Regions from separate parts of the Polymorphospora sp. NPDC051019 genome, predicted to be linked through region 3. Evidence: riboswitches for the same ligand, from Rfam matches in the RefSeq annotation. Region 3 holds a riboswitch; each other region holds the start of a gene.
The links. Region 3 has a riboswitch for cyclic di-AMP ahead of AB0M79_RS29855 (C39 family peptidase). Riboswitches for the same ligand answer to the same signal wherever they lie in the genome.
Positions count from the first base shown of each region.

Region 1: linked by a shared signal. The riboswitch ahead of AB0M79_RS33115 (NlpC/P60 family protein) and the one ahead of AB0M79_RS29855 (C39 family peptidase) in region 3 are both predicted to bind cyclic di-AMP.
Region 2: linked by a shared signal. The riboswitch ahead of AB0M79_RS15115 (NlpC/P60 family protein) and the one ahead of AB0M79_RS29855 (C39 family peptidase) in region 3 are both predicted to bind cyclic di-AMP.

Region 1 is NZ_JBFBCH010000030.1:26,912-37,295, forward strand. Features, by position in the region: gene AB0M79_RS33105 (helix-turn-helix transcriptional regulator) at 1-153, shown strand, start outside; gene AB0M79_RS33110 (DUF6232 family protein) at 221-907, opposite strand; cyclic di-AMP (ydaO/yuaA leader) riboswitch at 1,409-1,548, shown strand; gene AB0M79_RS33115 (NlpC/P60 family protein) at 1,600-2,547, shown strand; gene AB0M79_RS33120 (hypothetical protein) at 2,736-3,683, shown strand; gene AB0M79_RS33125 (sigma-70 family RNA polymerase sigma factor) at 3,753-4,754, opposite strand; gene murQ (N-acetylmuramic acid 6-phosphate etherase) at 5,232-6,233, opposite strand; gene AB0M79_RS33135 (MurR/RpiR family transcriptional regulator) at 6,349-7,218, opposite strand; gene AB0M79_RS33140 (NAD-dependent epimerase/dehydratase family protein) at 7,403-8,413, opposite strand; gene AB0M79_RS33145 (dTMP kinase) at 8,475-9,164, opposite strand; gene AB0M79_RS33150 (SigB/SigF/SigG family RNA polymerase sigma factor) at 9,374-10,174, shown strand; gene AB0M79_RS33155 (nucleotidyltransferase) at 10,334-10,384, shown strand, end outside.
Region 2 is NZ_JBFBCH010000007.1:59,052-69,435, forward strand. Features, by position in the region: gene AB0M79_RS15105 (pyridoxamine 5'-phosphate oxidase family protein) at 1-344, opposite strand, end outside; gene dcd (dCTP deaminase) at 468-1,046, shown strand; gene AB0M79_RS15115 (NlpC/P60 family protein) at 1,108-2,151, opposite strand; cyclic di-AMP (ydaO/yuaA leader) riboswitch at 2,167-2,305, opposite strand; gene AB0M79_RS15120 (peptidoglycan recognition family protein) at 2,535-4,523, shown strand; gene AB0M79_RS15125 (NlpC/P60 family protein) at 4,615-5,595, opposite strand; gene AB0M79_RS15130 ((Fe-S)-binding protein) at 5,777-7,939, opposite strand; gene AB0M79_RS15135 (cell division protein CrgA) at 8,175-8,438, opposite strand; gene AB0M79_RS15140 (DUF881 domain-containing protein) at 8,680-9,489, shown strand; gene AB0M79_RS15145 (class E sortase) at 9,675-10,384, shown strand, end outside.
Region 3 is NZ_JBFBCH010000022.1:115,699-126,082, reverse strand. Features, by position in the region: gene AB0M79_RS29890 (cytochrome ubiquinol oxidase subunit I) at 1-207, shown strand, start outside; gene cydB (cytochrome d ubiquinol oxidase subunit II) at 223-1,221, shown strand; gene AB0M79_RS29880 (helix-turn-helix domain-containing protein) at 1,266-1,856, shown strand; gene AB0M79_RS29875 (SDR family oxidoreductase) at 1,866-2,780, shown strand; gene AB0M79_RS29870 (hypothetical protein) at 2,832-3,530, opposite strand; gene AB0M79_RS29865 (peroxiredoxin) at 3,616-4,092, opposite strand; gene AB0M79_RS29860 (SDR family oxidoreductase) at 4,197-4,934, shown strand; gene AB0M79_RS29855 (C39 family peptidase) at 4,991-5,689, opposite strand; cyclic di-AMP (ydaO/yuaA leader) riboswitch at 6,079-6,218, opposite strand; gene AB0M79_RS29850 (helix-turn-helix transcriptional regulator) at 6,632-7,075, shown strand; gene AB0M79_RS29845 (VOC family protein) at 7,086-7,496, shown strand; gene AB0M79_RS29840 (excinuclease ABC subunit UvrA) at 7,645-10,029, shown strand.

The DNA of each region.
Region 1 (10,384 bases), on a different contig from region 3:
GTCTTCGTCGGCAGTCCACTGTCGCAGGACCTGACCGACACGTCGGACACGGTGGAGCCCTACGTGGCTGCCTTCCGGACCCTCCAGGGCATGTCGCTGGAGCCGGCGGCGTCGCTCGCGCGCATCGCGCGGATCGCCGACGACCTCGGCTGAGCCCGGGGTGGGCCGGACACGCGGACGCGGACGGATCCGGCAGGGATCCGTCCGCGTCGTGGTGCGGTCAGCGTACGGTCGGCCACTGGCCGGCGGCGGCCAGCGGGTCGGCGATGCCGCCGTACCGGGCGGCTTCCTTGGCCCGGAGCAACGCCCGGGAGACCTGTCCGTACACCCGTTCCTGGTCGGTGCTGAAGACCATGACGGCCCGGCCGCGGATGTCGGCCCACAGCTCGTACGGCCTGGGCCGCAGCCGGTATCCGACGGCGGCGGTCAGCATGGGCACCATGGCGGCGGCGCCGAGGGCCAGGTAGGTGGCGGGGCTGATGGTGTGGAGTTCGCGGACGAAGCCGAGGGTGACTCCGATTCCGGCGACCACCGCCGCGGTGACCAGCATCGACCGGACGATGAGTGGATCCCGTCGGCCACGCCCGGTCCGCAGGTTGGTCAACTCCCAGATCGGGTAGCGCCGTTTGCCGATCACGAACCACTCCGTCGTGATGTAGAGACCGGGCTGGCGGTAGATCGTGGCAGGTGTCCGGCGGGTTACCCATTCGGGCTTTCCGGACATGGCCTCTGTTGGGCGGGTGGGTTGGCGGGTAGCATTCACGAGATGCCTCCAAGGGCTCGTGACGCGGGTCGGCGACGCAGATCGAGAGCGACGTAGATCAAAATCGACGTAGATCGAAATCGCCAGTGTTCTGAGGTCGGCACGTGTCCCGAAAGATCCACATGCGGTTCGAAAGATCGGCATCTGATGGCAGTCAGGTGCCGATCGCCTTCTCGTTGCGGCGCCGGTTCCGCGAAACCTTTACGGCCTAACACCATTGTGTGGACCCGCGCGCCAAAAGAGAAGGGGGGCAATGTGCAACCTGGCACTTTTACAGGCGGCAGGTGGCCCCCTGGACACCCATAGCCACCACATTGCACACATTTGATCCGATTGATACCGCCAAGAGCGACAAATAGCCTCAAACAACAATCAATCTTGGCAAGATCGACTTTTGATCGCAGCGTCCGCCGCGCGGTCCATCCGCGATCCCGATCGAGCCGGCAATCGACGCAGCGCACAGCGACAACAACGGACAGTAAGCACATCGCGCCCCGACCAGGCAACTTCGCTCCACATCACGCAGCCGCCCTCTTTCGGTTGATCCGGACCACGACTAGGTTGGAGCCGCTGGTCCGGTCGTCAGCCAACCCCCTCGGGAGGCGCCGGCCCGGCGCCGCCGAATCACCGGTCATCCATTGTCGACATCCGATCACGCTGCGCAGTCGACCGGACCGGTGAACCGGGAACCCACCGGCACCAAGGGGTGAATCCACGTTTCGTGGTAGGGCGATCTTCCCGCCCGAATCCGTCAGCTAACCCGGTAGGCGGCTGGATCACGTCGATCGGGCGTGACCCGGGGAAGAAAGGCTCTGCCTGTATTGTCGCCCGCCCGGATGCTGCTGCGCGCCGTCGTCCTGACCGGCATCACCATCGGCCTCGTCGTACCCGCCACGGGTGCCGCCGCCGAACCGTCGGTCAGCGAGCTGACGCAGCGGATCAACAAGTCGTCGACCGAGCTGGAGAAGGTCGTCGAGTCCTACAACAAACTCAACGAGGAGATCAAGGCAACCAAGGCGGCCAAGACCGCGGTGGAGGCCAAGCTCGGACCGCTGCAGGAGCAGTTGGCCCAGACCGAGGTCGAGGTCGGCACGATCGCCGCCCGGGCCTACAAGTCGGGCGGCCTGGACACCATCCAGGCGATCCTCACCGCGAGCGAGAACGGGTCGCTCGTCGACCGCCTGGGCACCCTGGAACAGCTCGCCCGCGAACGCCAGTCGCAGGTGAGCGGGTTCACCGCGACCCAGCGCGAATACCTGGACGAGCAGGCACGGCTCGACGCCACCCTGGCCCGCGAGACCGCCCAGGCCAAGGAACTCCAGGCCGGCAAGAAGAAGATCGAGGCCGACCTCAAGAAGCTGTACGAGATGCGGGAGCGGGCGTACGGCGCGGCCACCAACCCGGGCAGCTCCTACACCGGCAGCATCCCGGCGGTCTCCGGGCAGGCCGGTGTCGCGGTCCGGTTCGCGTACGGCGCGATCGGCAAGCCGTACGTGTGGGCGGCCTCCGGCCCGAACGGCTACGACTGCTCGGGTCTGACGCTGGCGGCGTGGCGGGCGGCCGGCAAGTCGCTGCCCCACAACGCGGCCATGCAGTGGGACCGGGTGGCGAAGATCAGCCGGAGCGCGCTCCAGCCGGGTGACCTGGTCTTCTACAGCAACCTCGGCCACGTGGGCATCTTCGTCGGCAGCGGCAAGGTGATCCACGCACCGACCTTCGGCGAGAGCGTCAAGATCTCCAGCGTCGACATGATGCCCCCGTACGGCTACGGCCGGGTGCGCTAGACCACTCCTGCCGCCCGGCGGCCCCGCCGTGCCAGTCGCACGCGGGGACCGTCGGGCGGTCCGGTGACCGGATCGCGAACACCGCAAGATCGCCGTTTCGGCGCCGATAACGCAGTCGACTGCACATTCGGCGCCGAAACGGCGATCTTGAACGGCGATTGTCGTAGGACCGCCCCATGCTGGCCGGCATGACAGACCTCCCCGCGGTCCATCGGACCGTTCTGCCTGCTCTGCCCCCGTTCTCGTTCGACCTGAGCCTGCGTGCCCTCGACGGCTTCGGCCCGGGCGCCGGCGACCATCGCCGCACCGGCGACGCGGTCCGCAAGGCGTTGCTGCTCCCCGCTCCCGCCGGCCGTCCCGACCGGGCGGTCGTGGTCGAGGTCGCCGCGGCCGCCGGCCCGCCCGGTGTCACCCTGACCGTCTTCGCCGACATCCCGCTGGCGCCGGCCGACCTGTGCGCCGTCGAGCGGCTGGTCGCCCGCTGGTTCAGCCTGGCGGACGATCCGGCGCCGCTGCTGGCCGCCGCCGACACCGACCCGGCCATGGCCCCGCTGCTGCCGGTGCTTCGCGGCCTGCACCAGGTCCGGTTCGCGTCACTCGCCGAGGGCGCGGTCTACTTCACGCTCACCCAGCGCAGCACGCAGTGGTTCGCCGCGGCCCGCAAACGGCGCCTGATGGCCGACCTGGGCACGACCGTCCGGCTCGACGGCACCGCCTACACCGCGTTCCCTTCGCTGGCGACCATCGCCCGGCTGACCGACGACGAGCTGACCGGCTACACCGGCCACCGGCAGCGCACCGAGCGCCTGCGGGGCGTCGTCGAGGGGATCGCCGCCCTCGACGAGGAGTGGCTGCACACCGCCCCCTACGACGAGGTCCGCGCGGCCCTGCTCGGCGTCGCGGGCGTCGGCCCGTTCACCGCTCATTCGCTGCTGTTGCGGGTGCTCGGCCGGCCCGACGACGCACCGCTGGAGATGGCCCAGTTCGAGCTGGTCGCCCGGGCGGTCTACGGTGATCCGCCGCCGTCGGCCGCCGAGATCCGGGGCCGCTACGGACGCCACACCGGCTGGTGGGCGTACCTGGCCCGGGTCGGGCTGGGCTGGCTGCCCGACCCCGCCCCGGCGGCGGTGGGCTGAACGCACGAAGCGGCCGGCACTCCCCGCGGGGAGTGCCGGCCGCTTGACCGTACGGGGTGGCCGGATCTGTTACGCCGCTTGCAGGCCCTCGGCCCGGGCCAGCTCGCGCAGGCGGCCGAGCGCCTGGATCTCCAGCTGGCGGATCCGCTCCCGGGAGAGCGAGAACCGCGACGCCACCTCGGTGAGCGAGTGCTCGCGGCCGTCCTCCAGGCCGTACCTGGCCCGCATGATGCCGGCCGACCGGTCGTCGAGGTGGTTGAGCAGGCCCTCGATGCGCTGGCGCTCCAGGGCGGTCAGCACGACCTCCTCGGGCGACGGGGCGTCGCTGTCGGCGACCAGGTCGCCGAGGTTGGTGTCGCCGTCGTCACCGACCGGGGTGTCCAGCGAGACGGTGTCCTGCGACCAGCGGACGAGTTCGTGGACCCGCTCGACCGGAACGCCGAGCGCCGCCGCGATCTGCTCCGGCTCCGGGTCGGATCCCAGCTCACGGGTGAGCTGCCGGGCGACGTTACGCATCCGGTTGACGTCCTCGACCAGGTGCACCGGCAGGCGCACGGTGCGCTCCTGCTGGGCGATGGCCCGGCTGATCGCCTGGCGGATCCACCACGTCGCGTAGGTGGAGAACTTGAAGCCGCGCTCGTAGTCGAACTTCTCGACGGCGCGGACCAGGCCGGTGTTGCCTTCCTGGATGAGGTCGAGCATCGGCATGCCGGACCGCACGTAGCGCCGGGCGATCGACACGACCAGCCGGAGGTTGGCCCGGATGAACAGGTCCTTGGCGCGCTCGCCGTCGGCGACGAGCCGCTCCAGTTCCTCGCGGTCGACCCCGTCCGGCACCCGGTCGGTCTCGAGCAGGTGCTCCGCGTAGAGGCCGGCCTCGATCGACTTGGAGAGGTTGACCTCGGTGGCCGCGTCGAGCAGCGGCGTCCGGGAGATCTCGTGCAGGTAGACGCCGACCAGGTCGCGTTCTTCGGCAACCTCGTCGGTCCGCATGACCATCTTCTTCTCCACGTTGCCCACGGTCCCCTCGTCTGCCCCGATTGCCCTCTTGCCTCTGGTCTCCACGTTCATCAGCCCTCCCCCGTAACCTCTGCTGTGCCCTGTCGTCCTGACACCTACACAACAGATGAGACGTGTCGGCGATTCCGTCTCGTCATTGGAAAGTGTCACGAACGCCTGAAGATTTGCTGAGAGCGCGATTGACGTTTGCTGTCAGCGTCGCCGTTCAGGGCGATTCGGAGCCGGGCACTTCCGCATGCATGGCGATCCACCTTCGCGACCCCGGTCAACGACAACACCGACCGACTGGCCGGCGCTGCGACCCTGGTCACCGGGAGGGCTGCGATCCTCGTCACCTCAGCTACACGTTCGATTACCGCTTCCGGTTCACCACGCTTTTGGAGTACCCCGCCATGGAAGGAACAATCGGGCAGGATCATCGCTTCCCGCCGTGACGAACGTCGCAGACGGCAGAGAACAGCGGGTTGACATGCGCCGGACAGGACGCCGTCCGGGGCGGAAATCAGACCGAAATCAGTCGGGAATCGGTCAGGAGGCGAGCAGGGCGAGGGCGTCGCGTACCCGGTGCGCGGAGCGAGCCAGGGCGGCCCGGGCATCCTCGACGCCGGCGCCGGACACCAGCGACACCAGGGCGGCCTTCAGGTCCCCGTCGGCCTCGGTGAGGGCCTGCTCCGCCACGTCCTCGGTGCAGCCGGTCGCCTCGATCAGGATGGAGATCATCCGGCCCCGGAGCTTGGCGTTGGTGGCCACCATGTCGATCATCAGGTTGGAGTAGACCCGGCCGAGCCGCACCATGACGGCGGTCGAGAACGCGTTGAGCACCAGTTTCTGGGCGGTGGCGGCCTTCATCCGGGTGGAGCCGGTGACGACCTCCGGTCCGGTGTCGATCCCGATGAAGACGTCGACCTCACCGGCGGCCGGGGCGCCGGGGTTCGCGCACAGCAGTACCGTCGACGCGCCGAGTGCCCGGGCGGCCCGCAGCGCCCCCAGCACGTACGGCGTACGGCCGCTCGCCGCGAGCCCGACGACCAGGTCGCCGCCGCGTACGGCCGACTGCGCCTCGGCGTGTCCGGCCGGGGCGTCGTCCTCGGCGTCCTCCACCGGCCGCCACATCGCGTCCGGGCCGCCGGCCAGGTGGGCCCGGAACCAGTGGTCCGGCGAATTGAAGGTCGGCGACAGCTCGGCGGCGTCGAGCACGCCGAGCCGGCCGGAGGTGCCCGCGCCGAAGTAGTGCACCCGGTGCCCGGCCCGCAGCGCGGTCACGGCGAGTTCGACGGCGGTGACGACCTCGTCATGGACGGCCGCCACGGCGACCGGCACCCGGCTGTCCGCCTCGTTGATCACCCGCAGGACCTCGCGGGTCGACATCAGGTCGAGGTCCACGCTGGTCGGGTTGGACCGCTCGGTCGGGGCGGCGACCCGTACGGCCGCCCGGGGCCGCTCGGCACCACCGGCGGCACCGAACTCGGTGCCGGCCGGCGCCGGGCCGGGCGCGGGAATGGGATCGAGCCTGGTCGGTTCCGCCGTCATGCCATCCCCCGCCTGCGCTGCCGGTGCACGGCGGGCCGTCCGCCGCGCCGTACGGTGACTCCGATCCCGCCGGCCGTGCCGCGGCCGGCACCGTGACCGGCCCGTGCGGACCGGGTCATGCCTTCCTCCGGTGGCCGCCGAGCCGGTGTGCCTGCACGGCTTCGGCGGTCACCTCCAGTGCCTTTCTCGCCCGCGCCCGGTTGCGCGCCGCCACCCCGACGAAGAGGCAGTCGACGATCGTCAGTTGCGCCAGCCGGCTGGCCATCGCGCCGGACCGGTAGGTGGTTTCCCGGGCGGCCGTGGTCAGCACGAAGTCGGCGACCTCGGTGATCGGCGAACGGGGGAAGTTGGTGATCGCCACGGTCGTCGCGCCCCGGGCCCGGGCCTGCTCCAGCACCTCGATCACGTCGGAGGTGGTGCCGGTGTGCGAGATGCCGATCGCGACGTCACCCCGGCTGAGCAGGGCCGACGACGTCAGGGCGGCGTGCACGTCGGGGAAGTGGAAGGCGGTCCGGCCGATGCGGTGCAGCTTCTGCTGGAAGTCGGAGGCGACGAAGCCGCTCGCGCCGGCCCCGTAGATCTCGACCCGCTCGGCGTTGTTGATCGCGTCGACCACCCGTTCACAGACCTCGGCGTCGAGTTGCTCGGCGGTCTCCTCGACGGCCCGGGCGTCGTTGAAGGCGATCGTGGCGATGATCTGGGCGAGGTCGGCGCCGGGCGGGATGTCGCCGCCGACGACGCGGGCGTCCGGGGGCTCGATCCGGCGGGCCGCCTCGGCGGCGAGCCGGATCCGCAACTGCGGGTAGCCCTCCATGCCGACCGAGCGGCAGAAGCGGATCACGGTCGCCTCGGAGGTCTCGGCGGCCGTGGCCAGGTCGGTGATCGTACGACGGGCCGCGTCGGCGGGGTCGGCGACCACGAGGCGGGCGACCCGCTGCTCGGCTGGGGACAGTGACGGCAGCAGGCCGCTGATGTGGACGATCAGCCCACCGGTGTCGTGGGCCGCGGAAGCTCGCGTCTCCGAGGCCGTCGAACCGCGCGCCCCACCGGTCGCAGAAACCTTCGCAGTCTTCGCCACGGATGAAACTTACTTTCACAAATGCCGGAGAGTCAACCGTGACTGTCGGCACCTGCGAAAGTACGCCCACCCGGCCGGCGCCGGGGTGCGGTCACGCCAACCGTCCGTGCCATTCCCGCAGGACCTTCGTCTCCTCGCCGGGGGCCAGACCGCCCGCCTTGACGGCATCCGGATGATCGGTCATCCATTGCCGGGTGTCGCGCACCGTCTCGGCCAGCGGACGGGGCGCCAGCCCGGCGGCCAGCGACTCGGAGACGTCGCGGGACATGAAACCGCCGTACTCCGGCAGCGGCAGCCACAGCGGCAGGGACCGCTCGCCGGACCAGGGGCGTACGTCGTGTTTCGCCAGGAACTCCTGGTCGACCCAGGTCAGCTCCGGATCGGGCCGCCCCAGCCCGGCGGCCACCTCGGCGAGGAACCGGCCTCTCGGCAGCGCCGGCCCGACACCGTCGTACGTGCCGGCGAGCCCGGTCTCCGCCGCGCGGACCAGCCAGGCCGCCAGATCGGACACGTCGACGAACTGGACCGGCTCGTCGGGGGTGCCGGGAGCGAGCACCTCGCCACCGGTGGCCAGCCGCCGGACCCAGTACGGGAACCGGTCGCTGATGTCCTCCGCGCCGACGATCAGCCCGGCCCGGCAGATGAACGCGCGGTCGGCGCCGACCCCGTCGCGCAGGGTCGACTCGCAGGTGACCTTGCAGGGGCCGTACCACTCCATCCGGTCGCCGGACGGGTCGTCGACGTCGGCGGGCGCGGGATCGACCAGCGGCGCGGTCGCCGCGCGCTGCCCCGGCGTCACGGCGTCGGCGTAGACCGATCCGGTCGAGACGAACGACCAGTGCCCGATCCGGTCGCCGAGCGCCGCCACCGCATGACGGACGTGGCTGGGCCGGCGGGACACATCGACGACGGCGTCGTACGTCCCGTCCAGGTCCGCAAGGCCGTCCGGGTCGTCGCGGTCGACCCGGACGAACCGGACCCCGTCCACGGGCGTGCCGGTCACGCCGCGGGCGGCGGCGGTGACGTCGTGGCCGGCGTCGCGGGCGTGCCGGGCGATCGCGCGGCCGAGGAAGACGGTGCCACCGAGGATGAGAAGTCGCATGCGGGCGATCCTCGCCCGCGACCGCGGCCGGCGACAGTTCCGTTCACCCTCGGCGGAACGGTTACGCCGAGCGCGTAGCGATCCGGGCCAGGCCCGGTCCGGGCGCCGCCGGGCCGGCCGGCGGCGGCACCTCGTGGACGGTTCCGGCCGCACCCGGTTCCGGACGCGGCCGGTACCGCTCCAGGAGGTGGTCGACGATCGCCGCGGTGACCTCGGCCGGCGTGCCGTTGGCGTCGATGACCACGAAGCCCGGATGCTCCGGCAGCGACCGGTAGGCGGCGACCGAGGCGGACAGGAACTCCATGGTCTCGTGGTCGGTGCCGCGCGTCTCGATCCGCCGGTATGCCTCGGCCGGGTCGACGTCGAGCAGGAACGTGACGTCCGGGGGCGGGAAGATCCGGTAGAACGCCCGGGCCAGCGCCTCCGACCGGTGCCCGCCGTGGGCCCGGATGCTGGCGTACTGGCAGACGGCGTAGCGGTCCATGACGGCCACCCGGCGGCGCAGCGTGGAGCGCAGCAGGGCGCGGGCGATGGCGAGCCAGCGCAGCACGGACTCGACGAACAGCAGGCCGGTGCGGCCGAGGAGGTGCTGCGGGTCGCGCCGGCCGACCCGGCGGGCGATCCGGCCGAGCCAGCGCCGGCCGCCGGCGTTCTGCCAGTAGGTCGCCGGCACGCCGCGCGCGGTCAGCAGCGCGGCGAGTTGGTGCGCCTGGGTCGTCTTGCCCGAACCATCGATGCCGACCAACGCGATCGCGCGCGGCCTGCGGGTGGTGCCCGCGTCGTTCCCACTCGTGCTGTGGTGCTCTCGTACCGGGGCCACAGTCCGCAACGGTACCGGGCGGACGCACGCGGACGTCGGGACGAAAAGCGATTGTGCAGGGCAAAGACACGGTACTTTTGCCGGTATTCACCAATTTATCGTCTTAAGATGGGTGCAATCTGGCGCAGGGGAGGCCTCCAGTGGGCAGCACACATGTCCGCACCACAGCCGAACGCGAATTCGACGAACGAGCCTCGGCGCTCCTCGGCGAACTGCACGCACTCGCGCCCGACGATCCGCTCCGCCCCCGTCTGCGGGCCGAGGCCATCGAGCAGTGGCTGCCGCTGGCCCAGCACCTCGCCGGCCGGTTCGCCGGCCGCGGCGAGCCCGTCGACGACCTGGTCCAGACCGCCACGGTCGGGCTGATCAAGGCGGTGGACCGGTTCGATCCGGGGCGCGGGGTGGAGTTCGCCGGGTTCGCGATCCCGACCGTCGTCGGGGAGATCAAACGCCACTTCCGGGACCGCACCTGGGACGTCCGGGTACCCCGCCGCATCCAGGAACTGCGGATCGTGATCTCGGAGGCCACCGAGACGCTGCCGCAGCGGCTCGGCCGGGTGCCCACCGTGGCCGACCTCGCCCGGCACCTCGGCATCACCGAGGAAGAGGTGCTGGAGGGCCTGGAGGGCGCCCGCGCCTACAACACCGTCTCGCTGTCCACCCCGACCAACGACACCGAGGGTGCCGCCGAACTCGGCGACCTGCTCGGCGGCGAGGACGACGAACTCGCCCTCGCCGAGTTGCGGGTCGCACTGGGCCCGGCGCTGGCCTCCCTCGACCTGCGCGAGCAGCAGATCCTCACCATGCGGTTCTACGGCAACCTCACCCAGTCGCAGATCGCCGACCGGATCGGCGTCTCGCAGATGCACGTCTCGCGGCTGCTGGCCCGGGCCCTGGTCAAGCTGCGCGGTCACCTCGACGACGGGTACGGCGGGCGGTGACCGGCTGGTCACCGCCGACCGGAAAGGCCGGTCCGGGGCCGGGCGGGTTAGCCCCGGGCCGTACGGGGAATGCGCTCCTGAGCCCCTGCCCAGGTGTCAGCGGGCCGACGGTCGGGTACCGGTAGACCTTCAACAGACACCTACCCACGGGAGACCGCCATGTCTCACCGCGTGGACGAGGGCCTTCTCAACACCCTCAAACGCGTAGCC
Region 2 (10,384 bases), on a different contig from region 3:
TCGTCGGTGGCGCGCAGGGTGTCGGCCAGCCGGGCGACCCGTGCCTGGTCGGTCACGGGACGGGCGCGGCCGGCGACGTAGGCTTCGTCGTCGCTGTCCTCCGGGGGGAACGAGTGCAGGGCGTACCGGCCGTCGCGCTCCAGGTCGCGGCGTTTGGGTGAGTCGACGACGAAGCAGAAGAGGCCCTCGTCGGTGATCACCGGGGCGACGGGGTGTACGCGCGGCCCGCCGTCGGCCCGGACGGTGGCCAGGTAGCCCAGGCCGGGGCCGTACTGGTGCATCAGCGAACGGATCGCTTCGGCGAGTCGGGGCTCGTCGGCGGCGAACTCGGTCCAGGTAGCCATACCGGAATTCTATCGAACATCTGTACGACACGGGTAACGAACCGCGGATCTGACCAGCACAATCTGGCCGAACCGGCGGGGCGGGCCGCCGACCCACCCAGGCCGGCTCGATATGGTGTGACGATGCTGCTCTCCGACCGCGACCTCGTCAGTGAGATCAAGGCGGGCGCCCTGGCGCTGGAGCCGTTCGATCCGGCGCTGGTCCAGCCGTCGAGTATCGACGTACGGCTCGACCGGCTCTTCCGGGTGTTCAACAACCACCTCTACACGCACATCGACCCGTCGGTGCAGCAGGATGACCTGACTTCGGCTGTCGAGGTACCGGACGGGGAGCCGTTCGTGCTGCATCCGGGCGAGTTCGTGCTCGCGTCGACGCTCGAGGTGATCTCCCTCGGCGACCAGCTCGCCGGACGGTTGGAGGGCAAGTCGAGCCTCGGCCGGCTCGGCCTGCTGACGCATTCGACGGCCGGCTTCATCGATCCGGGCTTCTCCGGGCACGTGACGCTGGAGCTGTCCAACGTGGCCAACCTGCCGATCACGCTCTGGCCGGGGATGAAGATCGGCCAACTCTGCATCTTCCGGCTGTCGTCGCCAGCCGAGCACCCGTACGGGTCGGCGGTCTACGGTTCGCGCTACCAGGGGCAGCGTGGGCCGACGCCGAGCCGCTCGTGGCAGAACTGGCGGACCTGGCCGGTCCGCTGAGGCACGAAGGCAGCAAAAGGGGCGCCTCCCGTCGAGGGAGGCGCCCCTTTTGGCGTCGCCGTCACATCCTGGGGCGGCCGAAGCTGTGGATCGTGCCGTTGTCGTAGCGCTTCATCAGGACCGGTACGCCGGCCTGGGAGGCATGCACCAGCCAGCCGTTGCCGACGTACATGCCGACGTGGCTGAGGTCGGAGTTGTAGAAGACGAAGTCACCGGGGCGCAGCTCGGAGCGGCTGATCGAGGGCATCATCCGGCGCTGGGCGGCGGCGTTGTGCGGCAGTCGTACGCCGACCTTGCCCCAGGCGGCGAGCATCAGGCCGGAGCAGTCGTAGCCGTTCGGCCCGGAGGCGCCCCAGACGTAGGGCTTGCCGATCTGGGAGCAGGCGAACTTTGCGACCGTGCTGGCCGGCCCACCCGGGTACGTCGCCGGACAGGGCGCCGGACGCAGCGAGCCGAGGCCGCCGGAGGTGCCGTACGCCTTGAGCCGCAGCTCCTGGAGCTTCTTGATGTCCGCGTTGATCTGCTTGGTCTTGGCTGCCAGCTCGGCCTCGGTCGTGGTGAGCTGGGCGACGAGGGTGTCGAGCGGGCCCTTCTGCGCCGTGTACTGCGCCTTGAGGTCGACCACGCTCTGGATGTCGCGGGCCTGCCTGCGGGCGAACTGGTCGAGCAGTTCCAGCTGGTCGGCGAGGGTCTGCGGCGAGCCGTTGGTGAGAATCGAGTTCAACGCCGACGTGTTGCCGCCCTTGTAGGCGCGGGTCGCGAACTGACCGACGCGTTCCATGGCCAGGTCGACCTGGAGCTGAAGCGGGGCGATCTTCGCGGCGAGGGCGTCGGCCTGCTTCTTCTTCGTCGCCAGCTGCTCGCGGGTGGCGTTGTGTTGCTCGATCACCGGCTCGAGCTGGCTCCACGACTTGTCGATCTGGGCTTCGATCTCGGCGACGGTCGGCTCGGCCCGGGCGGGTACCGCTCCGAAGAGGACGATGGCGACACTGGCGACGGCGACGAAGACGGTTGTCCTGGTCAACCGGCGGAGACGTGGCAGGGCCGGCGGTCGGCCGGCGGTCGCCGGCCGGAAGAGTCGGCGCCACGGTGCATGATCAGCCACCGGGGTCGGTGCTCCTTCTCCTTACGGACCGCCTACCGGGTTAGCTGACGGGTTCGGGCGGGAGAGTTGCGCCCTACCGCAAGTCTGCGGATTCACCCCGGTTACTTCTGGGTCCCCGGCTCACGACCTTGTTGTGACTCGGCGGTGTCGAGTCGACGCCATCCCTGGTGGATGGCCGGATCCCGCTCGACGGTTCATCACATTAGGCAGCGTCGTTATCAATGCGCAACCACCGGACCTGTGAAATCCGTTGCGTGTCAAGCCTGTCGCAGTCAGTCAGGCATGAAAGTTTCCTACAGTACGCAGACATCGTCCGGAATCCATTGACGGGAGCGGCCACACGGACGAAGGTGACGACATAGATCAATCCGACTGGAGGTTCGATGCAGCGTCTCACCAAGCCGACGGGCAGGCGGATCCTGCTCAGCGTCGCGGTCGTCGGCGCCGCGACGCTCGTGCCGGTCAGCCCGGCACCCGCCGTGCCAGCCCCGACCGATACCAGACAGCAGCAGTACGCCGCCGCGTCCGCCGAGTACGGCGTACCGGAGAGCATCCTGCTCGGCGTGTCGTACCTGCAGTCGCGCTGGGACACCAACGCCGGCACGCCGAGCACGAGCGGCGGGTACGGCCCGATGCACCTCACCGACGCCGCGCACGTGGCGAGCCTGCCGGTACCCGGTCACCACGGCACCCACGAGGACCCGCGCGGCGACACCTCCCGCGAGGCGATCGAACTCGAACACCCCGCGCCGAACCCGCCGGACGAGGCGGCGCTGCGTACCCTCGGCACCGCCGCCGGACTGACCGGGGCCGGAGCCGAGGCGCTGCGTACCGACCCGGTGGTCAACATCCGCGGCGGCGCCGCGCTGCTCGCCGCGTACCAGCGGGAACTGGGTGCCCCGCAGGGTGCCGGCAGCGACCCGGCCGACTGGTACGGCGCGGTCGCGCGCTACTCCGGCGCCGACACCCGTGACGCGGCGGCCGCCTTCGCCGACGAGGTCTACTCGACGATCCGTACCGGCGCGACCCGGCGGACCGACGACGGCCAGCAGGTCAGTCTGGCCCGGCACGCCGGCCTCACCCCGGCGACGTCCTGGCTGGACCGGCTCGGCCTGCGCAAGCTGGCCCGCCCGGACGGGCTGGAGTGCCCGGACGACATCTCCTGCGAGTGGCTGCCGGCGCCGTACGAACTGCGCGGCGACGGAACGGTCCCGACCAGCTACGGCAACCACGACAAGGGCAACCGCCCGGCCCAGCAGAAGATCGAATACATCGTCATCCACGACGCCGAGGGCTACTTCGCCGGCACGACCCGGCTCGCCCAGGACAAGAACTGGGTGAGCTGGCACTACACGCTGCGCTCGGTCGACGGGCACATCGCCCAGCACCTGAAGGCCAAGGACGTCGGCTGGCACGCCGGCAACTGGTTCGTCAACGCCAAGGCGATCGGCCTGGAACACGAGGGCTTCGCCGCCCAGGGCACCTGGTACACCGAGGCGATGTACCGCACCTCCGCCAAGCTGGTGCGGCACCTGGCGCTGCGGCTCGGCATCCCGCTCGACCGGCAGCACATCATCGGGCACGACAACGTGCCCGGCACGCTCGCCAGCAACATGGGCAGCATGCACTGGGACCCGGGCCCGTACTGGAACTGGTCGCACTACTTCGACCTGCTGAAGGCGCCGTTCTGGAGCACCGGCACGCACCGTACCGGCCTGGTCACGATCGACCCGGACTTCGCGACGAACCGGCCGGCGTTCACCGGCTGCGAGGTCGCGGGCGTACCGTGCCCGTCGCGGGGGTCGTCGTCGGTGATCCTGCGCAGCGCGCCGAGCCCGGACGCGCCGCTCGTCAACGACCTGGCGAAGCGCCCCGACGGTACGCCGAACACGATGCACATCTCCGACCACGGAGCGCGGGCGTCGGCAGGGCAGACGTACGCGATCGCCGAGCGGCGCGGCGACTGGACGGCGATCTGGTATCTCGGGCAGAAGGCGTGGTTCCACAATCCGCCGTCGGCGCCGAACGGCAAGTGGTCGATCGGCCTGGTCGCCACCCCGAAGCCCGGCAAGGACACCATCCCGCTGTACGGCCGTGCCTACCCCGAGGCGGCGGCGTACCCGGCGGGGGTGCCCTACCAGACGATCTCCCCGTTGCAGTACACGATGAAGGCCGGCGAACGGTACGCCGTCGGTGACGTGCTGGGCAGCGAGTACTACCGGGCCAGCACGTACGAGGGCAACTCGCCCGGCGACTGGACGGTGATCCGCGGCGAGAAGACGTACGTGCAGATCCAGTTCGGACACCGGTTCATGTACGTGGACCGGGAGGACGTACAGATCCTCATGTCACCAGTCGGCGCTCCGCGCTGACCTACCCGTCTCCCATCGGCGCTCCGCGCTGACCCGTTCCAAAAGAATCGGCCCCCGCCGGGAGCGGGGGCCGATTCGTGGGAACAGGTGTCTATCCGGTTCCGACGCGCCGGAAGCCGACGACCGGCTTGCCCATCTGGTCGATGCTCGCCATCTGCACCGGTAGGCCGGCCCGGGGGGCGTGCACCGTGACCCCGTTGCCGAGATAGATGCCCACGTGGCTCAGGTCGCTACCGAAGAAGACCAGGTCTCCGGCTTTGGCATCGGCCCGGCTCACCGCGGTTCCACGGTTCCACTGCGCGCCGGTGTAGTGCGGCAGGGACACGCCGGCCCGGGCCCACGCGTACTGGGTCAGGCCGGAGCAGTCGAAGGAGTTCGGACCGGCCGCGCCCCACACGTACGGCTTGCCGATCTGGGCACAGGCGGTGGCCACGGCACGGTTCGGGTGGTTGGTCGGGCAGGTACCGATGCGGACCGGCGGGCCGATCGGGATGTTCATCTGGGCCTGCAGCCGCTCCAGGTTCTTGATCTCGGTGTCGATCTTCTTCTTCTTCGCCGCGAGATCGGCATCCTGCTTGCGCTGCTCGGTGATGACCGTCTCGAGGGTCATCTTCTCCGTCTCGTACTGCTCCTTCACGGTGACGACGCCGGCAACCTGCCGCTGCTCGTGGCGGGCCAGCATCCGGAGCATCGTCATCTGGTCGGCGAGGCTGTCCGGCGTGCCGACGGTGAGCAGCGCGTTGAGGCTCAACGACGGGCCGCCCTTGTACTGCCGGGTGGCGAGCAGGCCGATCCGCTCGGTCGCCATCTCGGTCTGCAACATCAGCGGCTGGATCTTCTTGTCGAGTTCGGCCGCCTTCTTCTCGTTGGCCTTCAACTCGACACGGACCTTGTTGTACTGCTCGATGATCGGTTCGAGTTCGTGCCACTTGTCGTTGATCTGCGCCTCGAGTTGGGCGGCGGTCGGCTGTGCCTGCGCCGGTATCCCGGGCAGCAGGGTCACGGCCAGCGCCGCGCTGAGGGCAAGGAGGACTCGCGCGCCGAGACGCGGCAATCGGTAACGGCTGGCCACCGGAGACCCCGACTCCTTAGTTGCGACCGCGGGCGCCTCTCGGGGGAAGAACGGAGGCCGACATCCACACACGGTCGGTGCCTCACCTTAGAGGTGTCTCCAAAGTGAATCAAGACGGCGCTCTGCCCTGACGCCTCCCTGGGCGCTCCCTGAACCCCGGCTGAGATCCGTTACAGGTACGTCAGTTGCCGGTCTTGGCCGGCGTGGTGTCGGGCTTGACCGAGCGCAGCAGGACGGTGGCGACGTCGACGACCTCGACGTTGTCCTCCTCGCCCTTGCCGGTCACCCCGTCGCCGAGCATCGTGTAGCAGAACGGGCAGCCGACCGCCACGGTCTTGGCCCCGGTGGACAGCGCCTCTTCGACCCGGTCGACGTTGATCCGCTTGCCGATCCGCTCTTCCATCCACATTCGAGCGCCGCCGGCTCCGCAGCAGAACGACCGCTCGGAGTTGCGCGGCATCTCGGTGAGCCCGCCGTCGACAGCGGACCCGAGCACCTCGCGCGGTGCGGCGAAGACCCGGTTGTGCCGACCGAGGTAGCACGGGTCGTGGTAGGTGACGCCGCCGTCGACCGGGGTGACCGGAGTCAGCTTGCCGCTGGCGACGAGGTGGGCGAGCAACTGCGTGTGGTGTACGACCTCGAACTTGCCGCCGAGTTCGCCGTACTCGTTGCCGAGGGTGTTGAAGCAGTGCGGGCAGGTCGCGACGATCTTCTTGACGCCGGCCTCGTTGAGGGTCTCGACGTTCTGCTGGGCCAGCATCTGGAAGACGAACTCGTTGCCGATCCGGCGGGCCGGGTCGCCGGAGCACGTCTCGCCCTCGCCGAGGATGGCGAAGTTGACGCCGGCCTCGTGCAGCAGGGTGGCGACCGCACGGGTGGTCCGCTTCGCCCTGTCCTCGAACGCCCCGGCGCAGCCGACCCAGAAGAGGTATTCGAAGTCTTCGACCTCGCCGACACGGGGCACCTCGAAGTCGAGGCCCTTGGTCCAGTCCTCACGGGTGTTCTGCGGGGCGCCCCACGGGTTGCCCTTGTTCTCCAGGTTGCGCAGCATCACGCCGGCTTCGGACGGGAAGGACGACTCGATCAGCACCTGGTAGCGGCGCATGTCGACGATGTGGTCGACGTGCTCGATGTCGACCGGGCACTGCTCGACACAGGCGCCACAGGTGGTGCAGGACCACAGCACGTCGGGGTCGATGACGCCGCCGTCCTCGGCCCCCCCGATCAGCGGGCGCTCCGCCTCGGCCAGCGCCAGTACGTCCAGGTGCGCGAGCTGGGCCGCGGTCGCCTTCTCCTCGCCGGTGAGGTCCTTGCCGCCGCCGGCGAGCAGGTAGGGCGCCTTGGCGTAGGCGTGGTCACGCAGGCTGAGCACCAGCAGCTTGGGCGAGAGCGGCTTGCCGGTGTTCCAGGCCGGGCACTGCGACTGGCAACGGCCGCACTCGGTGCAGGTGGTGAAGTCGAGCAGGCCCTTCCAGGTGAACTGCTCGACCTGGGCGACGCCGAACTGGTCCTTCTCCGGGTCGGCCTCCTCGAAGTCGAGCGGCTTGCCGTCGGACATCATCGGGCGCAGCGCGCCGAGCCCGGAGCCGGCGCTGCCGGGGTCGCGCTTGAAGAAGATGTTGAAGAAGGCCGAGAACCGGTGCCAGGCGACGCCCATGGTGACGTTCAGCGAGATCACGATCAGCCAGGTCATCGAGATGGCGATTTTGATCAGGGCGACGATGCTGAGGGCGGCCTCGGACGCCGGCAGCACCGACCCGAGGGCGTGCGACACCGGGGTGGCCCACACCGGGTAGTCGAAGTGGTCGGTGGCGACCTTGAACCCACGGATGAAAAAGCCGCAGATCAGGATCGTGAAGATGACCCATTCGACGAAGTAGGCCTGCCACATGGTGGAGCCGGTGAAGCGGGACAGCCCGCGGGCCCGGGTCGGACGGTTGATCAGTCGGATCACCATCAGGACCGCGATACCCACGAACCCGAGTACGCCGATCAGCTCGGTGAGCAGCCCGTACGGCAGCCAGCCGCTGAGCAGGGGCAGGCCAACCCTCGGGTTGACCACCTCGAAGTACGCCTCGAGCACCAGGGTCGACAGGGCGATGAAGGCGATCATCACGAACCAGTGCGCGGCCCCGACGACGCCCCACCGGAGCATCCGGGTGTGGCCGGCGATCTCGACCAGCATCGTCTTGAGGCGGGTGCCCCGGTCGGTCAGCCGCTCCGGAGCCGGCTGGCCGAGCCTGACGACCGCGACCATCCGGCGGACCGCACGGACCGCCAGCCATACCGCCACCGCGGTGATCGCGGCGGCGAGGACCGTAGTGACGATCTGGACTGTGCCCATGCCTGGCCTCCCGGTCTGCCTGGGTACGGCTGATGACCGGGGGGACGACCGGCCATGCGATGCAGCCTACGCGCCAGGTTACCCGTCAGTAACGTGAGAGTCCCAACAGGCGGGCCGCATCATCCTGCGGCCACCTTAAGGCTCGTTACGGCAACATGATCGGCGGCCGCCCCTGGGGACGGCCGCCAACTTTGTCACACGCCTGTGGAAAACCTGTGGATAACAGGGTCGCCGGTCAGCGCCAGCGGGACAGCAGGATCAGCGAGCTGACCATGGCCCCGAAGCCGACCGCCAGGTTCCAGTAACCCCAGGTGGCGACCGGGTAGGCCGTCTCGGACAGGTAGTAGACGACCAGCCAACCGATGCCGAAGACAATCAATGAAACCGCGGCGATCGGAAGCCAGATCGGGCTAGGCTTGCGGGTCGCGGCTGTCGAAGTCGGGCGCACGTCGGTCGGCGGGGTGTACACCTTCTTCTTGCGAACCTGGGACTTTGGCACGACGCTCTCCTGAGTGAGGGGTTGATCCTCGTCCGGCCTGACAACCGGACGCAGGGGCGACGGTCCATGGCCAATAATGTTCGAGAGCTAGCGTAGTCAAGACAACGCGCTCAGGCCACGTATGGGTTGAAGACAGGTACGTACAGCGTGCCGGCCCGATGCGGCCGGGCCGCGAACCAGCCGGGCCGGACGACGGTCCGGACGACGATCGATGCCGTCCGGAGCGGCGGAGGGAGGCAACGTGGAATACACCTCGGGCGCCGCCTCTTGGCGCCAGGTGTTCCGCCGCGTCGCCGCCGGACTCAGGTGGCGGCCCGCCAGGTCACGTCGCACCGGCTGGAGTGTCGGAGTGCCGCTGATCGCCCTCGCCGCCGGCCTGCTCTTCACCACGACCGCGACCACCGCCGACGGCACCGCCCTCCGCGAGGACCGCCGGCCCCAGCTCACCCAACTGATCGAAGAGCGCCGCCAGCAGGTCACCGACAGCGAGGAACGGGCCGCGCGGCTGCGGGCACAGGTCACGGCTCAGGCCGAGGAGTTCGCCGGCTCGGACGCGCCGATCGCCGAGCAGCGCAACCGCGCCGAGTCGAGCCGGCAGGCAGCCGGATTCACCGCGATGCGCGGACCCGGTCTGGTCGTTGAACTCAACGACGCACCACAGGTCGGCGAGGGCAACCGGCCGGATGCCGCGACCAACGACGACCTCGTGGTGCACCAGGGCGATGTCCAGGCCGTTGTCAACGCCCTCTGGGCCGGTGGAGCCGAAGCGATGTCGATCATGGATGTGCGCGTGCTGTCGACAAGCGCTGTACGCTGCGTAGGCAACACGCTGTTGCTCCACGGGCAGGTCTACTCGCCACCGTTCAAGATCGCTGCAATCGGGGATCCCGCCCACCTTCAGCGGGCGCTGACCGAGTCCGAGGGGGTCCAGTTGTTCAAGGACGCCGTTGACCACTACCAGCTCGGTTACCGAGAGTCGGTCGAGACCGATCTGAGTGTGCCAGCCTACGACGGTTCGAGTGCCCTGCGCTCGGCGAGGGTGCCAGAGTGAATCCCATGAGCGGCGATGGGCCCGAGAGGCGTAACGGTCGCCATCGCGCGACCGGCACAGACGACGCCACAGCGTTGATTCCCAGGGTCACCGACGCGACCCCCGAACAGCCACCGACCCCCGCTCCCCCTCCGACCGGCCCCGCCTACCCGCCGCCCCCGGCCAGCCCCGCGTACCCGCCACCCATGGCCGGCACCGGCTACCCCTCACCCACGGCCGGCACCGGCTATCCCTCGTCCCCGCCTGGCCCCGGCCACCCCTCGCCCACGGCCGGCACCGGCTACCCGCCGCACGCGGCCGTCCAGGCCACGCCCGGCCAGGTGGACCACCCGTCCGACCAGCGCGGCTACGACCAACCCCCGACGGCGGGCCAGCACCCGGTCGGCGCCGCCCGCCCCGACCCGTACGAGCCGCACCGGGCGGTCCCCCGGCCACCGGTCCCCGGCGAGCAGCCGTCGGCCGGAGCCCGACCGGTGGCCGGGGTCGCCGGACCGTCCACCGCCCACCGCTTCGCCGGCCGGCCGGAGGGAGGGCCGCCCCCCGGCCCGCCCACCGACGGCGGGTTCGGACCGCAGCCCGGGCCGCCTCCCGGCCCCGACCTCGGCCGCCCGCAGGCCGACGGTCCACAGATGCGTCCCCCGCTCGCCACCGGACCGCTCGACGACGGCCGGATGCCGGAACCCCGGCCACGGCCCCGGCCGGCGCCCACCCCGCGCGGCGGTCCGTTGTGGCCCGACAACCCGATACGGCGCGACCAGCCGGGCGACGGTCACCCCGGCCAGCCACCGGCGGCACCCGGACACCAGCCCTCTCCACCCCGGCCGCCGCAGGTCGCGCCACCGCCCGGCCCGGCGGACGCTTCGACGGCGGTCATCCCACTCGACACCGCGTCGAC
Region 3 (10,384 bases):
ACCCGCGACGGCGTCTCCCGCAGCGTCTCCCTGGCCGAGGTCCTCACCTCCTTCGCCGCCTTCACCCTCGTCTACGCCACCCTCGCCGTCGTCGAGGTACGCCTGCTCGTCCGCTACGCCCGCCACGGCCTGCCGGACACCACCGCACCCGAGCCCGACCCGACCGAACACGACGACGAAGACAAGCCGCTCGCCTTCGCCTACTGACCCCGGGAGCACCCCGTGGAACTGTCCACCTTCTGGTTCCTGCTGATCGCCGTCCTGTTCACCGGCTACTTCATCCTCGAAGGCTTCGACTTCGGCGTCGGCATCCTGCTGCCCGCCCTCGGCCGCGACGACCGCGAACGCCGCGTCCTGATCAACACCATCGGCCCGGTCTGGGACGGCAACGAGGTGTGGCTGATCACCGCGGCCGGCGCCATGTTCGCCGCCTTCCCCGAGTGGTACGCCACCCTCTTCTCCGGCTTCTACCTGCCGCTGCTGCTCATCCTGATCGCCCTGATCTTCCGCAACGTCGCCTTCGAGTACCGGCACAAGCGCCCCGACGCCGCCTGGAAGGCCCGCTGGGACACCGCCATCACCGTCGGCTCCGCCGTCCCCGCCGTCGCCTGGGGCATCATCCTGGCCAACATCGTCCACGGCGTACCCCTGTCCGCCGACCACGAGTACACCGGCGACCTGCTCGCCGCACTGCACCCGTACACCCTGCTCGGCGGCGCCACCTTCCTGGCCCTGTTCGCCACCCACGGCGCGCTGTTCCTCGCCCTGAAGACCACCGGCGACGTACGCGAGCGCGCCAACCAGCTCGCCGGCCGCCTCGGCATGGTGACGTTCCCGCTCACCGCGATCTTCCTGGCCTGGACGCTGAACATCCGGCAGAACACCGCCGCCGTCGCACTCACCCTGCTCGCGATCCTCGCCCTGGTCGCCGGCCTGGCCGCCAACCGGGTACGGCGCGAGGGCTGGGCCTTCACCGGCACGACCGCCGCCACCGGCCTGCTCGTCGCCACCGCCTTCACCGCGATCTTCCCCGACGTGCTGCCGTCGACCACCGACCCGGCCGGCACGCTGACCACCACCAACGCCGCCGCCAGCGGCTACACGCTGGGCATCCTCACCTGGATCGCCGCGTTGTGCACCCCGGTCGTCCTGGCCTACCAGGGCTGGACGTACTGGGTCTTCCGGCGCCGGATCGGGGTGGCCAACATCCCCGCCGAGTGACCCCGGGTCGACCTCGGTTATTGAACCGTGGTGCAATAACCGGTATGGCCCGCCCAAGAAAAATCACCGACGACCGGCTGCTGGCGGCGGCAGCCACCGTCATCGGTCGCCACGGCCCCGCCTTCACCCTCGCCGACATCGCCGCCGAAGCCCGGATCAGCGCCGGCACCCTCATCCACCGCTTCGGCTCCAAACACGGCCTGCTCACCGCCATGCTCGCCGCCTCGATCGACGCCGCACGCCAGCCGGCCACCACCAGCCCCGACGACGGCGACCCGGTCGCCACGATCCGGCACGCCCTCGTCGACCGCTACACCGCGATCGACGACCCGGCCACCGCCCCCAACCACCTCGCCCAACTCGCCACCGAACTCGCCGACGAACACCTGCGCACCGGCCTCGCCGACCTCCACAGCGCCGTCGAAGCCACTGTCGCGGCCCTGGTCCGCGCCGCCGTCGAAGCCGGCACCCTGCCCGGCGCACCCGCTGCCGCCATCGCCGCCCGCATCCTCACCGCCACCGCCGACGGCGCCGCCATCCACTGGTCCAGCCGCCCCGACGGCCGCCTGCGCGACCGGCTCCACACCGACCTCGACGCGATCCTCGCCGGCTGGCGACACCCCGTCCACACCTGAGGAGCAGCCATGACCGCACCCCTGCACGGACACGTCGCCCTGGTCACCGGCGCCACCCGCGGCGCCGGCCGCGGCATGGCCGTCGAACTCGGCGCCGCCGGCGCCACCGTCTACGTCACCGGTCGCACCACCCGCGCCACCCGCAGCGACATCGGCCGCCCCGAAACCATCGAGGACACCGCCGACCTCGTCACCAGGGCCGGCGGCACCGGCATCGCCGTCCGCTGCGACCACACCGACCCCGCCGACGTACGCGCCCTCGCCGACCGCATCACCGCCGAACAGGACGGCCGCCTCGACATCCTCCTCGACGACACCTGGGGCGGCGACCACCTCGTCGAGTGGAAACCCATCTGGGAACACGACCTCGACAACGGCCTACGCGCCGTACGCAACGCCCTGGAGACCCACCTCGTCACCCTGCACACCGTCCTGCCGCTGCTCATCCGACGCAAACAGGGCCTGGTCTGCGAAATCACCGACGGCGACGACATGTTCGACAACCGCTACCGCGGCACCATGTTCTACGACCTCGTCAAATCCGCCATCACCCGCATCGGTCGCATGCTCCACCACGAACTCCACCCGCACGGCGTCACCGCCGTCGCCCTCACCCCCGGCTTCCTGCGCTCCGAGGACATGCTCGACCGCTTCGGCGTCACCGAACACAACTGGCGCGACGGCATCACCAAGGACCGCTTCTTCGCCATCTCCGAGACCCCGCACTACATCGGCCGCGCCGTCGTCGCCCTCGCCACCGACCCCGACCACGCCCGGTGGTCCGGAAAAGCGCTCTCCGCCGGCCAACTCGCCGCCCACTACGGCTTCACCGACCTCGACGGCTCCCGGCCAGACGCCTCCCGCTTCATCACCGACGCCTACTACGGCGACAAACCCGACGCCGACGCCGCCGACTACCGCTGACCCGCTCACCCCGTGGCGCCGTGCCACAGGGTGAGCGGCATCCACCGGGCCTCAGCCCGCGTCGCGCAACTCCGCCAGCCGCGCCTCGATCTCCGCCAACTCCGACCGCAACCGCTCCGCCTGCTGCTCCGCCTCGGCCCGCTCGGCACTCACGATCTGCTCCACCGCCTCGTGCACACCAGGCACGTCGATCAACGCCACCATCTTCAACGCCTCCGCCGGCTTGATGACGTACGGCTTCGCCAACGCCTTGCTGCCCTGCGTCGCACCCACCGTCCACTCACCCTCGGCGTACGCCAGCGTCACCGTCAGCCCCGGCGCCGCCTTCGGCTTCGCCACCTTGGCCGCCTTCGCCGCCCGCCGCGCCGGCTTCGCCTCCACCTCCGGCTCCGACTCGGTCACCGGCTCCGGCCGCGGGGCCGGCACCGGCTGATCCAACTTGAACTCCGGCTCCGCCGGCGGCGCCGGCTCCACGGCCCCCACCTTCGGCTCCGCCGCCCGCCGGCCCGCCGGCACCCGCGGCGCGATCCCCAGATCCGCGGGGGAGAACGGCAGCTCGTCACGACCGAACCGGACCACCACCCACTCCTCGGAGACCGCCGGATCCGTCAGCGCCACCACCTGGCCGACCTGCCCCGCGATCTGCCCCGCCGACTCGGTGAACACCACCTTCGGCTTACGACCCGCCGCCAGCGAGTCACGGATGCCCTCCAGCTCCTCGGTCGACAACCCAGCGGTGCGCGTCGCCATCACAACCCTCTTTTCGTACGCATGTTTGATTGCAGCCTTCCTACCAGGCCACACCGACAACGTCGAGCACGACACCCCGGCCGCGTCAACCCGCCGCCGCCTCCCGCAGCACCGCCAACGCCCGGTCCGCGTGCGCCGTCATGCTCACCTCGCTGTGGATCGCCGCCAGCACCCGCCGATCCGTACCGACCACGAACGTCATCCGCCGCGTCGACAGCGCACCCAACGGCAACGCCCGCCGCACCCCGAACATCCGCGCCACCGACCCGTCGACGTCGGACAGCAGCGGATAACCGAACCCGTACCGGCCGGCGAACTCCCGCTGCCGCTCCACCGAATCCCGACTGACCCCCACCAACTTGGCCCCTACCTGCGAAAACTCGTCAGCCAGGTCCCGGAAATGACAGCTCTCCGCAGTACACCCCGGCGTCAGCGCCGCCGGATAGAAGAACACCACCACCGGCCCGTCCGCCAGCAGCACACTCAACCGCCGCGGCGTACCCGTCTCGTCCGGCAGTTCGAAGTCCTCGACCAGATCACCCTTGCCCAGACCGGCCACCACGCACCTCCACGTCGTCGACCGGCCCACCGTACGCCGGCCATCCACACCGGACGGCAGCGCGGTAGCGTCACCACCACGACCAGCCGAAAGAGGGGGAGTGGGCAGTGCCCGACACACCGGTAACCGTGGTAACCGGCGGCAGCCGCGGAATCGGCGCCGCCACCGTACGCCGGCTCGCCGCCGCCGGACACGACATCGCCCTGTGCTACCGCGACGACACCGCCGCCGCCGAAACCGTCCTCGCCGACATCCACACCACCGGCCGACGCGGCATCGCCGTACGCGCCGACGTCACCGACCCCGACCAGGTCACCGACCTGTTCGACCAGACCGAGGCGAAACTGGGGACGGTCACCGGCCTGGTCAACAACGCCGGCGTCACCAGCCGCATCGGCCCACTCGTCGACCTCACCCCGCAAGACCTGCGCCACGTCATCGACGTCAACCTCGTCAGCGCCATCCTCTGCGCCCAACAGGCCGCCCGCCGCATGAACGCCGGCGGCGCCATCGTCAACGTCTCGTCCGCCGCCGCCACCCTCGGCTCACCCGGCGAATACATCCACTACGCCGCCGCCAAGGCCGGCGTCGACGCCCTCACCATCGGCCTGTCCAAAGAACTCGGCCCACGCGGCATCCGCGTCAACGGAGTCGCACCCGGCACCGTCTGGACCGACATCCACACCGTCTCCGGCGACCCCGACCGCCCCAACCGCATCGCCCAGCGCGCACCACTGGGCCGCGCCGGCGACGCACCCGAGATCGCCCACGCCATCGCCTGGCTGCTCAGCCCCGAGGCGTCGTACGCCACCGGCACCATCCTGCGCGTCGCCGGCGGACTCTGACCCACGACAAAGGGCCGGCCCACCAGGGCCGGCCCTTGTTCCGTACCTGTACCCGGTCAGTACGAGTAACCGCGCGACGCCATCCAGTGCGCCATCGTGATCGTGCTCATCCAGTAGCTCGCCGGACCGACACCACTGGGATCGGCGACCCGCACCTGCCGCCCCTCGTCGCCGTAACCGACGATCGTCACGTAGTGCCCACCGGGGAAGCTGCGCCAGAAGCCGTCGTTGTCCGTCGCCCCGCCGACGATGTTCGCCACCACCGGCCGCCCCTTGCCGACCGCCTCGACCACGTCCGCCTGCAGCCGGTCCATCTGCGCCGACGTCGCCTTCTGGCCGGGAATCTCCCGCACCCGGTAGGCGTCCCCGCCGACCACCTTGTTCAACACCCGCGCGATGTCGTGCGACGAGTTCGTCCCGGCGAACGTCGTACCCAGCTGCCCCGCCAGGTTGTCCTGGCTCGGCGTGTGCCCCTGCGCGCTCAGCGCGATACGGGTCGACGCCGGACCGCAGTAGTACGCGTTCGGCTGGTACTGGAAGTCGTACGACAGCGTCTTCTCCGCCGGCGCCTTCGGCGCGGCCTCCTTGGGTGCGGCCTCCTGCGGCGGCGCCGCCTGGGCCCGCTCCGGCGTCAGCGCCAACTGCACCACACCCGACTCGGCCCCCGCGTTTGACTCCGCCCCGGTCGGGGTACCGGACGAAAGGCTGCCCGTCGTCGCGGCCACCGCCAGCACGGCGGCCGACGCCACGGCCACCGAACGGAAACGGTTGGGGATAACCCGACGGAACGGATTGTACGAACGAGAGTTTTCCACTTGAAGCTCCATTACCCGCCGACTGTCGTCGGCGTCCCAATCGAAAACGGCAGACGTCGACCAGACCGACGAATCGCGACCCACCCGGGACAGGACCCGCAAAACCGACGGCGGGCCGCAGACGGCACCGCCGCCACAACGGGAGACGCGAAACAGGAAAAGGACAGCCGGCAACGGCCGGCTCAGTCGATTCCGAACCGATCTGGTGTCGTGATCAGTGATCCGGCGTCAGCAAACAGCCAGGATCGTCGGTCCACGCGACAAGCGGCCGCACGACAGGGAAATGGGGGATGTGCCAACCAGGCACGCTCGGTACCGCACGAACAGTCGTCTCCTTCCACAACCGCCTACCGGGTTAGCTGACGGATTCGGGCGGGAAAGGTCGCCCTACCGCAGGCATCGGCCCACGGATTCACCCCGATTGCTTGGGTCCCCGGCTCGTACGAATACGACTAAGCGGATCCGCTCCGGCGCCATCGGATGATGACCCAACAACCGGAACGGATTTCCCGACCGTACTGGCCGCCCTCCCGCCCTGCCAAGACCGGATTCTGGCGGTGCGATCTATCGCACTCGCGTTCGCCGCACCCGGGCGAAGCCGGGCCGCAAGCGCCCAGCAAAGCCAAAACGGAACGGACGGTGTGTGCACCACCGAAACAACGGCGCCCCCGAGGCCCACCGTCGATACATCACCCGACCACGACGCCACCGAAAAGACGACCCCCATGCCCTCTCGGCCAAATCATCGGGTACGGGCAGCCAGGCCACCCGCCACGACACCAAAGGTGCCCCTGTGACGCCCGGCCACCAGTGGGAGAAAGCCGGCCGAACCACCCCGACCACGCTGGGCAACCCCACCACCGCCATGGCACCATCACGCACGTGACCAGCAACTCCGCCACGACGCAGCACCTGCGCGACCTCGCCCGCCTGCGCCGCGTCCGGGACCGGATCGACCGGGAGTACGCCCGGCCGCTGGACGTCGAGGCCCTCGCCCGCGGCGTGAACATGTCCGCCGGACACCTCAGCCGCCAGTTCCGGCTCGCCTACGGCGAGTCGCCCTACTCCTACCTGATGACCCGACGCATCGAACGCGCCATGGCCCTGCTCCGCCGCGGCGACCTCAGCGTCACCGAGGTCTGCTTCACCGTCGGCTGCGCCTCACTGGGCACCTTCAGCACCCGCTTCACCGAACTCGTCGGCGTCCCGCCCAGCGTCTACCGCCGCCAGGCCGGACACGCCACCGCGGGAATCCCGTCATGCGTCGCCAAACAGGTGACCAGACCGATCAGGAATCGAGAAGCAGCAGCCAACGGCCACAACTAGCGTGACCGGCATGGACATCACCATTCACCACACCTTCCTGCCGCAGACCGACCCCGACGCCGCCCTCGCCTTCTACCGCGACGCCCTCGGCTTCGAGGTCCGCAACGACGTCGGCTACAGCGGAATGCGCTGGATCACCGTCGGCCCCACCAACCAGCCCGGCACCTCCATCGTCCTGCACCCGCCGGCCGCCGACCCCGGCATCACCGACGACGAACGCCGCACCATCACCGAGATGATGGCCAAAGGCACCTACGCCAGCGTCGTCCTGGCCACCCACGACCTCGACAGCACCTTCGAACGCCTCCAGGCCAGCGACGCCGAGGTCGTCCAGGAGCCGACCCAGCAGCCGTACGGAATCCGCGACTGCGCCTTCCGCGACCCCGCCGGCAACATGGTCCGCATCCAGGAACTCGGCTGAACCCACGAAACGACCGATGACCGCCGACCCCCGCGCCCGGCGCCGCCACGACACCGAACACCGGCGCCGGGCGGGGGAGCGGGGCGACCGGCCCGCCACGCACCAGGCGACGCCGCCACCGCGGCCCCGCCCGACAGATGGAGACACGATGAGCAAGGCCACGACGACGCAGCCGCCCGCGCCACACATCGCCGACAGCCACGACCTGATCCGCGTACACGGCGCCCGCGAGAACAACCTCAAGGACATCAGCGTCGACATCCCCAAGCGCCGACTCACCGTCTTCACCGGCGTCTCCGGGTCCGGCAAGAGCTCCCTGGTCTTCGGCACCATCGCCGCCGAATCACAGCGGATGATCAACGAAACCTACAGCGCCTTCGTCCAGGGCTTCATGCCGACCATGGCCCGACCCGACGTCGACGTACTCGACGGACTGACCACCGCGATCATCGTCGACCAGGAACGGATGGGCAGCGACCCACGCTCCACCGTCGGCACCGCCACCGACGCCAACGCCATGCTCCGCATCCTGTTCAGCCGCCTCGCCAAGCCACACATCGGCTCACCCCAGGCCTACTCCTTCAACGTCGCCTCCATCTCCGGCGCCGGAGCCGTCACCGTCGAACGCGGCGGCACCACCACCAAGGAACGACGCAGCTTCAGCATCACCGGCGGCATGTGCCCCCGCTGCGAGGGCCGGGGAGCCGTCAACGACTTCAACCTCGCCGCCCTCTACGACGACACCAAATCCCTCAACGAGGGCGCGCTGACCGTACCCGGCTACAGCATGGACGGCTGGTACGGCCGCATCTACCGCGGCTGCGGCTTCCTCGACCCCGACAAGCCGATCCGCAAGTACACCAAGAGGGAACTGCACGACCTGCTCCACAAGGAGCCGACCAAACTCAAGGTCGAGGGAGTCAACCTGACCTACCTCGGACTGATCCCACAGATCCAGAAGTCGTTCCTGGCCAAGGACGTCGACGCCATGCAGCCGCACATCCGCGCCTTCGTCGAACGCGCCGTCGTCTTCACCACCTGCCCCGAATGCGGCGGCACCCGCCTCAACGAAGGCGCCCGATCCTCCAAGATCAAGGGGATCAACATCGCCGACGCCTGCGCGATGCAGATCAGCGACCTCGCCACCTGGGTCCGCGACCTCGACGAACCGTCGGTCGCGCCACTGCTGGCGAAGCTACGGCACACCCTCGACTCCTTCGTCGAGATCGGACTCGGCTACCTCAGCCTCGACCGGCCCTCGGGCACCCTGTCCGGCGGCGAGGCACAGCGCACCAAGATGATCCGCCACCTCGGCTCCTCGCTCACCGACGTCACCTACGTCTTCGACGAACCCACCATCGGCCTGCACCCGCACGACATCCAGCGGATGAACGAACTACTGCGGCAACTGCGCGACAAGGGCAACACCGTCCTCGTCGTCGAACACAAACCCGAGACGATCGCGATCGCCGACCACATCGTCGACCTCGGCCCCGGCGCCGGCACCGCCGGTGGGGAAGTGGTCTTCGAAGGCACCATCGACGCCCTACGCGCCAGCGGCACCCTCACCGGACGGCACCTGGACGACCGGGCCAGCCTCAAACCCTCGGTACGGACACCGTCCGGAGCACTCGAGGTACGCGGCGCCAGCACCCACAACCTCCGCGCCGTCGACGTCGACATCCCGCTCGGCGTGCTCGTCGTCGTCACCGGCGTCGCCGGCTCGGGAAAGAGCTCACTGATCCACGGCTCGGTCGCCGGCCGCGACGCCGTCGTGTCGGTCGACCAGGCCCCGATCCGCGGCTCGCGACGCAGCAACCCGGCGACGTACACCGGACTGCTCGACCCGATCCGCAAGGCGTTCGCGAAGGTCAACGGCGTCAAGCCCGCCCTGTTCAGCGCCAACTCCGAGGGCGCCTGCCCGGTCTGCAACGGCGCCGGCGTCATCTACACCGACCTGGGCATCATGGCCACCGTCGCCAGCACCTGTGAGGAGTGCGAGGGAAAGCGGTTCGACGCGTCGGTGCTGAAGTACCACCTGGGCGGCCGCGACATCAGCGAGGTCCTGGCGATGTCGGTGACCGACGCCGAGAAGTTCTTCGGCGCCGGCGAGGCGCACACACCCGCCGCACACAAGATCCTCGAACGGCTCGCCGACGTCGGGCTCGGTTACCTGAGCCTCGGCCAGCCGCTCACGACACTGTCCGGCGGCGAACGGCAACGGCTCAAGCTGGCGACCCACATGGGCGACAAGGCCGGCGTGTACGTCCTCGACGAGCCGACCACCGGCCTGCACCTCGCCGACGTCGAGCAGTTGCTCGGCCTGCTCGACCGGCTCGTCGACGCCGGTAAGTCGGTCATCGTCATCGAGCACCACCAGGCGGTCATGGCGCACGCCGACTGGATCATCGACCTGGGGCCGGGGGCCGGCCACGACGGCGGCCGGATCGTCTTCGAGGGCCCGCCCGCGGATCTTGTCGCCGCCCGTTCCACCGTCACCGGCGAGCATCTGGCGACGTACGTCGGGAGCTGACCGCCGCCGACGCAGGCGGAGGAGACGGGGTTGGCGTGACGCTCGACCGCCACGAGAGGAGAGCGTCGCGCCGGGAACGGCGGTGGGACGCCGGTTCGGTACGACGCGGCGTGCCGGCCGGCTGCCGGACAGGGCGTGAGTGCGGGCGTACCCGAGCGGGACCGCCGGGCCGGCTGGGCGCGCACGTTCAGGGAAGGCGGGAGAGGGCTGCCTGAGCGCGGTCCGACCCCTGATCTGAATGTTCGATAATGTACATTATGTCAACCAGAGCATTATCGGGGGCTCGGAAATCGGCGGCACCCGCCCCCGGGGCGCGTTGATCAAGGAGTTGTGTTTTCGCATAGGTGTACGAGTC